One region of the Reinekea sp. genome, then DNA from elsewhere that is predicted to be linked to it. Evidence: predicted binding sites of a transcription regulator. Region 1 holds the regulator's gene; each other region holds the start of a gene.
The links. Region 1 encodes LexA, which represses DNA repair genes until DNA is damaged. Its sites were predicted from a motif close to TACTGTNTANNTANACAGTA; they were not measured.
Positions count from the first base shown of each region.

Region 2: the regulator LexA is predicted to act here: its motif matches at 1,610-1,629, upstream of uvrD (DNA helicase II).
Region 3: the regulator LexA is predicted to act here: its motif matches at 1,765-1,784, upstream of imuA (translesion DNA synthesis-associated protein ImuA).

Region 1 is NZ_CEYAVF010000004.1:101,825-105,107, forward strand. Features, by position in the region: gene rnhA (ribonuclease HI) at 1-395, shown strand, start outside; gene dnaQ (DNA polymerase III subunit epsilon) at 392-1,117, shown strand; gene lexA (transcriptional repressor LexA) at 1,158-1,760, opposite strand; gene AC4FIC_RS03085 (alpha/beta hydrolase) at 1,835-2,677, shown strand; gene AC4FIC_RS03090 (cation:proton antiporter domain-containing protein) at 2,654-3,283, opposite strand, start outside.
Region 2 is NZ_CEYAVF010000034.1:16,878-20,160, reverse strand. Features, by position in the region: gene uvrD (DNA helicase II) at 1-1,601, opposite strand, end outside; gene AC4FIC_RS12725 (putative bifunctional diguanylate cyclase/phosphodiesterase) at 1,784-3,283, shown strand, end outside.
Region 3 is NZ_CEYAVF010000021.1:31,286-34,568, reverse strand. Features, by position in the region: gene AC4FIC_RS09770 (sensor histidine kinase) at 1-890, opposite strand, end outside; gene trhA (PAQR family membrane homeostasis protein TrhA) at 1,031-1,672, opposite strand; gene imuA (translesion DNA synthesis-associated protein ImuA) at 1,812-2,438, shown strand; gene AC4FIC_RS09755 (Y-family DNA polymerase) at 2,440-3,283, shown strand, end outside.

The DNA.
Region 1 (3,283 bases):
CCGGTCCCGGTGGCTGGGGCGCCGTGTTATTGTGGGGTGAACATCGCAAGGAATTAAACGGCTCCGAAGCGCTAACAACCAATAATCGTATGGAGTTATTAGCGGCGATTGAGGGCCTAAAGTTCCTTAATAGAGATGTCGCGGTCCGTCTGTACACCGATTCGCAATATGTGAAGCAGGGTATTACCCAGTGGATTCGGGGCTGGAAGAAGAATGGCTGGCAGACCGCCAGCAAGCAACCGGTTAAAAATAAGGACCTGTGGCAGGAACTCGACCAGTTAATGGGTCGATATCGAGTATCCTGGCATTGGGTTAAGGGGCATTCGGGTGACCCGATGAATGAATTGGCCGACCGCCTGGCCAATCACGCTATGGATAAGATGGGGAAATCATGAGACAGGTCGTATTAGATACAGAAACAACGGGATTGAACCCCAAGAAAGGCGATCGAATCGTAGAAATCGGTTGTTTGGAGATGATCGACCGACGCTTGACCGGGCGGCAACTGCATTATTTTCTCAATCCTGAACGCGATATCCCCGAAGAGGTTGTCGCTATTCACGGCATCACCAATGAGCAGGTCAAAGATGCACCCAAATTCACCCAGATTGCCGATGAATTGTGGCAGTGGCTCGACGGCGCTGAACTGATTATCCACAATGCGGCCTTCGACATGGGGTTTCTCAATGCCGAATATCAGTTGTTGGCCAATAAGCAGGGCACGACCTTTAAGGCCTTGGAGTCAGTCTGTGGGGTATTAGATACGTTAAAGCTGGCGCGAGAAAAACATCCAGGCTCGAGAGTGTCACTCGATGCGCTCTGTAAACGCTATGGCATCGACAATTCCCACCGCACATTGCACGGCGCAATTCTCGATTCAGAGATACTGTCCGATGTGTACCTGATGCTGACTGGTGGTCAAACTGACTTGCTCTTGGATGATTCCGATCCAGTGCCGGCAGCCGCCAATGCATTAGACTTATCTGCTTTAGCAACGGTGCAGGGCGACCTTGTTAAAATTGTCCCAACGGCAGAAGAGATAAGTGCGCATCAGGACATGTTGCAGTTGATCGCCAAAAAATCCGCGTCGGTAATCGATTGGCCGACACCCGACTAATACGCTAGAACGGCTGACGATCAGCCGTTTGGGCCACTTTTTAGTGAATTGAACGACGAATAACGCCGACATAAAGACCTTCGATGGCAAAGTCCTGTTCCGTCACATTCACCACTATCGGCTTAAAGTCGGCATTTTCAGGATATAGGGTAACGAGATTACCTTTTTTCTCATAACGCTTAACGGTAACATCGTCGCCCACGCGCGCCACGACTATATCGCCGTTGCGTACCCGGTCGGTCTTATGGACCGCAATCAGGTCATCTTCGAGTATGCCGATGTCCTTCATGCTGAGGCCCTGAACCTGCAGCATAAAATCGGCTTTAGGGTGAAACAGACCCTTGGGCAGGTCAAAATATTCGGAAATTTGCTCTTCGGCCAGTATTGGGGAGCCTGCGGCAACCATGCCAACAACCGGCAACCCGGTCTCAGACGCGGGTAAGCGGATACCACGACTGGCGCCATGAACAATTTCGATATAACCTTTGCGCGCCAGTGCCTTAATATGTTCTTCGGCGGCATTGGGCGATTTAAAGCCAAGAGTCTTGGCGATTTCTGCCCTTGTGGGTGGGTATCCCGTATCATCAATGTGATCTTTGATGACATCGAGAACTTGCTGTTGCCTTGCCGTGAGTTTTTCCATAACCTAGCGCCTGTTATTATGTACAGTACATGTGATTATATACAGTCAAGGTCGGCTGTAAAGGGATAAATCGTTTGAAAAGTAGCAGTCAATTATTTCCAGTGGAACTTATCTCCGCAGAAGTCCGAGCAGATCATTTCGAAGACTCTTATTCATTGAAGCCGAATAAGAGCAAAGACAACTCGGTTGAAATTGCGTTGATTCATTTACACGCCAACCGAAACCCAGACGGGGATCAGGTCTTGTTTGTCCACGATGTGTTCGAAAGTCATTGGCAGTGGACTGACGGACCGTGTAAGCCAGTGATTGCCAAACTGCTGGCCCAGGGCGTTTCGGTCTGGCTGATGGATTGGCGCGCGCACGGCTCGTCTAAAAAAAATAAACAGCCACAATTAAATCACATCGAAGAGATGGCGGCCCTCGATCTATCGTCGGTGACCGCCTTTATTGAGGAGAAGAGCGGTCAACCCCTTACTCTGGTGGCACGCGGCCTTGGCTCGCAAATGGTGTTACTGGGTCTGGCGGGCTTGCGCAATATCAAACGTTACATCCTAATCGATGCCGGCTCAGTGCGCGGGCTGAGACGTTATTGGATTCCCGGTTTAAAATGGCTCAAGCAGTCAAAGTTGATTGGTCGACACTGGATTAGCGGCACCGGGTCGGAACAGGAACCGGTCAGTCTATTCAAAGGCCAGCTCAGCCGGCAGGGGCTGTTCGCGCGCTTTCGGCATAAGAATACCCGCCAGCAACTTCAGACCCTTCAGCAGTTGGCGGGTAATATCATCTGGCTGTGCACCCAAAGTAGCGCCGAGACGGTGGCCCGTCGGCATGCCGGTAAGCAGGCTCGGATCCACCGGATTAAGCCGTCAGAGGTCCATGATGAGATCTATAAGCTAGTCTCGTCGAAGTCGGTCTGAGACCGCGATCGGGTTCTGGAAATTGAATACGATGATATAGCTGGACAGGGCGAAGGTTGCTATGGCTGTGGACTGAACCAATACCGCGGCCTTTTCGGAGAGCAAACCGGAACCTTGTGCCAAAAAGGTCACCAGCAGTGAAAATTCCGATATCTGGCCCAGTCGATAACCTATATCCCAGGCCAGGTGATTGGTTTCGCTGAGCCGTAACAGCAAAGAATGGAACACAATCGGTTTGCCTACCAAGACCAGCACGGTCAAGATCGCCATCGGGATCATCACTGTCGACAATACTTGGAGATTAAGTTGAGCACCCAAGGTAAAGAAAAACAGGATCAGAAAGAAATCGCGCAGGGGCTTGAGATTCAAGGCAATGTATTGAGAAATCGGACTGCTGGCCAAGCTAACCCCAGCGATAAAGGCGCCTATTTCATAGGACAGGCCGATCAGGTGCGCAAATTCTCCAACCCCCAAACACCAGCCAATGGCCAGCAAGAAGATATATTCGTGGAATCGGTCGAAGCGACTCAAGAGCGGCAATATGGTGTACTTGACCGCGCCCAGTGTGCCCAGAATCAAGATCGGTAACATAACCAAGGGTTTGAT
Region 2 (3,283 bases), on a different contig from region 1:
TGCGCCAGTCGTTCCGCCGGCGCTGAAAAATCGATTTCGGTAGTGTAACTCTGGGCGGCACTGATCAGTTCGTTGAGGTTCTCAACCCGGGTACGGCCTTTTTCACCCTTTTCTTTTTCATGGTATTCGATCATCCCGGAGGCATCATTGACCAGTTTGACCATCGCGCCCAGATCATCCTGTTCCAGCACGGTCTCGGTCAGGTCAACGATCAACTTAATAAAGTCGACCAGGGCATTGGCCGCTCGGGTCGCTAGGACCTTGTTGTCCAAGGCCATTTGCGCCGCCTGCCAGAGTGAACAGCCCTGCTCACGCGCCAAGATGCGCAGAGTTTCCAGCGTCTTATTGCCGATCCCGCGCGGCGGCACGTTCATAATCCGTTCCATCGAGGCATCGTCTTGCTGATTCAGAATCAGCCGCAAATAGGCGACCGAATTGCGGATTTCCAGCCGCTCATAGAAACGCACTCCGCCATAGATACGATAGGGCACTTGGAGGTGAATCAGGGCTTCTTCGAGCACCCGCGATTGGGCGTTAGAACGATACAGTAGGGCAATATCGGTTGGGTTGGTTCCCGCTTCAATCAACCGATTCATTTCATCGGCTATATAGCGCGCTTCGTCCTGCTCATTAAAGCCGGCATAGAGTCGGATCGGTTCACCCTTATCGCCATCGGTCCATAGATCCTTGCCCAGGCGCCCCTGGTTGTTGCCGATTACCGTGTTGGCGGCCTCGAGAATGGTCGCCGTCGAACGATAGTTCTGCTCTAGGCGGACGACTTCGGCGCCCTCAAAGTCGACATCGAAGGTCTGAATGTTTTCTACCTTGGCACCGCGCCAGCCGTAGATCGATTGGTCATCGTCACCGACAATGGTTAGGCTCAATCGATCGCCGGCCAAGACCCGCAACCAAGCGTATTGGATCTCGTTGATATCCTGAAACTCGTCGACCAGAATATGGCTGAAGCGAGTCTGGTAGTGCTCCAAGACCGAGGGCTGATTGAGCCATAACTCATGCGCACGCAGCAGCAACTCACCAAAATCGACCAAACCGCTGAGCTGGCAGATCGCCTCATAGCGGGTGTAAATTTCTTTTAGGGTGTCTTCATACCAGTCGCCGTGCGACATCACATAAGCGGCGCGGCGCCCCTCATCTTTTTGGCCATTGATAAACCACTGCACCTGCTTGGGCACAATCCGTTCATCACTGATGTTCAATTCGCTGATAATACGTTTGACCAGCCGCAGCTGATCGTCGCTGTCCATCACCTGAAAGTTTTGCGGCAACTTAGCCTGTTGCCAGTGCGCCTTTAACAGCCGATGCGCCAGGCCGTGAAAGGTGCCGACCCATAGGCTGTGGGCCGGAGTCTCTAAGAGGGCCTCGATCCGGCTCTTCATCTCTTTGGCGGCCTTATTGGTAAAGGTCACCGCCAGAACACTAAAGGGCGACGCCAGACCCGCCGCAACCAACCAACCGATACGGTGAGTCAATACCCGCGTTTTACCGGAACCCGCTCCGGCCAGCACCAATAGATGTTGGCTCTCGCTGGTCACGGCGGCGTGTTGTTGTGGGTTGAGCAAGTCGAGCTGCAAGGAGGTCATAATTGGGCTACTGTATATAAAAACAGGCGAAGTGTAGCAGATGGTCTGAACAATCTCATCTGCCTTAGGCATCCAGCGGCCGCGTTTTTCCACTCTTTTGGTAATCAATTAAGTCGACTTTCCGCACCGCCTGCCAAATTTCCTTGCCTATACTGCTGTAAACAACGCTAGAAAGCCGGGATATGGTCACTGACAGCGAAACGCTTCACCACCGACGTGCACAAATTTTACTGCGCAATGGCCGCTATTTTTGGTGGTCGACGCTGTTGGTCAGCGTGGCTTGTGGGGTCTTTCAACTGTTCAATGACTTACCGCAAATCGGTCAGTGGAGCGCCGGTGCTGTGTCCATGCTGGCCCTATGCGCCTTGAGGACCAATGCCTACTGTCAACGACGATTGAACGCTGCTCCCCTGTGGAGCCCGGTACCCATCGTCACGCTACTGATCTCGGTCAATGCGCTGTTGTGGGCCGCAATTGCCCAACAGGGCGGGCTCTGTTTGACGCTGGCCATTGCTGAGGGCGGCCTGGCGAGTCTGTTCCTCTATTCTCACGGCCGCTTAGTGGCCATTACCGATGGCGCCATTGGCCTGGTCCCGATTCCGTTCTTATTTCAGGCCGATGACCCCCTCCTGATACAGGTGCACCTGCCACTGATGGCACTCTTTAGCCTTGCGGCGGCGCTAGGCCACCAGCTGGCCATGCGCAATATTCGCCATGAGCTGGAGTCGCAGCGTCTAACCCAACTCTTGACCGACAATCAGAGCGATTTACTCAACCGATTCAACCAGCGCACCCATGACATCGAACAGATAAATCACCGTCTAAGTCGAGAAGTTCAACTGCGCAAGGAAGTCAATCAAGCGCTGACCCAGAGTGAGGCGCAGCTTAATCTGGCCATGACGGCCTCGGGGTTAGGCTTTTGGGACTGGGATCTGTTGCTGCACCGGGTTTATCATTCCGACACCGCGCAATTTTTTGGCAATAGCGACACCCTCAATGGCAAGGAATTTGTCCTAACCGACTATGTCCTGCCTGAGGACATGCCACTGGTCCGCAAGGCGTTGAAGCAGCATCTGCGCGGCGAGACCGACTATTATCAGGCCCGATATCGGGTCCGACTGCCCAATAAACGACAGCAGCGTTGGATCGAAGACATCGGCAAGGTTACTGAACGCAACCAGCGAGGCCGGCCCGCCCGGATGATCGGGACGCGCCGAGACATCAGCCAAGATATGCAATTGCAGGAAAACCTCACCCTGTCATCGAGCCTGTTTAACAACAGCACCGAAGGGGTCTTTATGCTCGATGTGCAGCAGCGGCTGCGCACGTGCAATAGGATGTTTTGCCAGATCTTTGCGCAGCCGCAGGGTAATTGGGTAGGTCGGCCCCTATTGCATCTGATTCACACTGAGCAGGCCCAGAGTATATCCAGGCAGCTGGGGTCTCAGGGTCATTATCGCGGCGAAATAATAGCGATCCGCGGTCAGAACAAGCCCTTTCCCCTATCGATCAATCTGACCGCCATTCGCCGCGCCGATGCCAGCCTATGCCATTATCTCGGCATTTGTCGGGATCTATCTGCAAACCAGCGCACCGAAAATAAGAGTCCCGATCGTACCGATTTCGACAGCCTGACCGGCTTATTCAATCGAGATTATTTCCAACGCGTGTTGCGTCGGTTC
Region 3 (3,283 bases), on a different contig from region 1:
AACACCGTCTTAATTTGCTGCTCACGGCGGCGGATCAACAAAATGAATATCATGATAATAAGCATGCACAAGACCACCGCGCTGAGCAGGGTTTGTCGGATCAGCGCGGTCTCATCGACCGGTTCGTAGACCGCAACATGCCAACCGATGGTGTTCACTGCCATTTCCGCACGGGCATAAGCGGTCTGGTCGGTGAAAAAATCAATTTGGTCGGCCCGCTGGCCAATCCATTGCTGTTCGCTCGACAGGGTAATCAGTTGATTGGCGTCTTGGGCAATGATGTCCGAGGCCGATAGCGTCCAGGATTGAAACACCGGGGCCAGATCAAGCAGGAACACCAATACGCCCCGGGCAGTCCCATTGATCTGTAAATCCGATGAGAACCCGTACAGTTGGGTCTCCTGGTCGACATAGATATATTGCCGGCCCAACACCCCCTGAGCCGGGGCCTGGGCCAACTTACCCAGTTCAAGGACAGGCAATGAGGCCTCGGCATCCTGCGCTGAAGCAATGATACGGCCATCCTTTGCCAGCAGCAGGACATTCTGTGCACCACTGAGATAGCGCACCTGACGCAGCCAGACGCTGCCGACATTGCCATCCACTAGATCGGGCAACCAATTGCGCTGATCGCCATGCCGGCCGATGAGCACGGGCAAGAGCCGATACTTTTCCAAGCGACTCTCTAATATCTGGACCTGCAACGCCAACTCATAGTCAGCCTGGCGTTGGGCTTGCTCGAGAATCCGCTCATAGCCCTGGCGATAGCCTATTTCGAACAGGCTCGACAAGGCCCCCACGGCCAGCACGGCCGCTAACAGCCAGAGCCCAGAGTTACGTTGCCAATAATGCCGTTTTCGATCGAGATCGTAGAGTTTGGTTGCCGTCATAGTTTTATTTTTCACTCTAATGCTAATGGCCGAGAAAAGCGATCCCTCTTCTGGCGTAGAGCGATAAGGATTGGCCAACTCAAGGTCAGCCAATCCTTAGATTGCGTTAGGGGTGCGGCCGTTCGAACGGCGAATGGTACTCAGAAGGCATAAAACAGGATAGCAAAATAGTGCAGCGTGGCACCGGCGAGGACAAAGAGATGCCAAATGGCGTGGTTCAAGGGAATGCGTTTATTAACATAGAACACCACTCCGCCGCTGTAGGCTAGGCCGCCAGCAACCAACAGGGTAAGACCCTGTGGCGCCATATTGGCGATTAACGGCTTAATGGCAACGAGTACCGCCCAACCCATTAGCAAATAGAGCGTTACCATCAGCGCCTTAATCTTGCGTGCCGGCGACAGCTGCAGCACGGTACCGATCAGGGTCAAACCCCAAACTACACCAAACAGCGACCAACCCCAGACGCCCCTGAGATTGATCAGGGTAAAGGGGGTATAGGAACCGGCGATGAGATACAGAATCGCGAGATGGTCGATCTGACGCAGTACCTTGCGGATCGGCGCGGGCTGAATGGCATGGTAGAGGGTCGAGGCCAAAAACATAAACACCAGAGTCGTACCATAGATACTGGCACTGACCACCTGCCATGGATCCTCGGTTGGGATCGTCACCATCAACAGCACCACCAGACCAACGATCGCTAGGACGGTTCCGATACCGTGGGTCAGGCTGTTGGCCCATTCTTCTAGGGCGCTATAGCGCGGCAGTAGTTCAGTCATGGGCCGGTCTCAAGTAAATAATATACAACTGTATATTTAATCAAGATGAATGCAACCTTTTTATTCTCTGGCAAATCAATCGCGCTTCGCTATACTGTATATCCATACAGCAAAAGGCATGCGCCATGAGTTTCCTCGCGTGAGCTTAGTAGACACCCTGACCGAACAGGGTCGGATCTGGACCGCGCGGGACGCACGGGAAACGACCGTCGCCGCCATAAGCAGCGGCTATGCCGAGCTGGATGCCCTGCTGCCGGGTCATGGCTGGCCCTTAGGGGCTGTGACAGAGATCCTCTACCCTGAGCTCGGCTGCGGCGAGTTGCGCCTGCTGCTGCCGGCCTTGGCCCGATTAAGCCAGCAGGACGAGCGCTGGCAACTCTGGTTAAATGTGCCCTTGCCACCCTGTGTCCCCGCCCTACAGCATTGGGGTTTTAATACCCGGCGCCTATTGCTGGCCCATACCAGCCGGCCGGTCGATGTCTGCCACAGCCTGGAAAAAAGCCTTCAGAGTGGCGGCTGCCAAGCCGCCGTGGTCTGGTTGACGCAGCTCGACAAGGCCTTGATGCGGCGCATCCAGCTGGCCGCCGAAAGCGCCCGGGTGGCAGTCTTTATGCTCCGACCGAGCCAATTTGAAAATCAGCCCAGCGTCGCGTCGTTGCGCCTGGCGATTAACGCCCAGGGCCGGATTAATATCATCAAACGCCGGGCCGGCTGGCCGGTCAATGATCTACAGATCAGCCTGCCGCTCAATCGGGTCGGTTGCTAACATGCTCTGGCTGCATATTCACTTTCCGCGCCTAGCCCTAGAAGCGCAGTTTATGGCCGACCCGCGACCGCTGCCGCAACTGCTGCTGATTCCCGGTCAGCACACCATCGTGCAATGCAACGCCGCCGCCGTCAGCCAGGGTGTAAGGGTCGGCATGAACAAGAAGACCGCCTTTTGCTTGCTCGCCGACTGCGCCATCGCCGACTATGACAGCCATTTAGAAGGCGAGTCACTCAACCAACTGGCCCTGCTCTGCTACCATCAGGCGGCGCAAATCAGCCTATTGCCACCTCAGGGCTTACTGCTCGAAGTCGGTTCCATGCTGCCGCTCTTTGCCGGCCTAGATGCCTATTGGCACGACTTGACTCAGCGCCTCGACAGCAGCGGCTTCGAATACCGTATGTCGACCGGCCATACGCCCTCGGCGGCGCGTATTCTCGCCGAGGCCGGACTTGGCCTGTGCAGCGACGACATCGAGGTTCTGCAACAAAACCTGCTCCAGCTGACAGTGGCACAGCTCGGCTTGCCGGCGCCATTGGTCGATAAACTGCAAGCCATGGGCATTCGCCAATACGGTCAGCTCAAGAGCACGCCGCGCAAGGAGCTTGGTTATCGCTTTGGCATAGACCTGATTGAACGCCTGCAGCGCTTGGAAACCGACAACCGACCGCCGGTCAGTTTTAAGCTGCCCGAGCGTTTTGCGCAGGTGATGCATCTCAACTATGACGCCGAACAGGCGCGCGGTCTGCTGTTTCCGTTGCGCCGCGCGTTGTTAAACCTCGAAGCCTATCTGCTCTCGCGTCAGCGGGTGTGTGAAAAGTTACTGATTAGGTTGGCGCACCGTG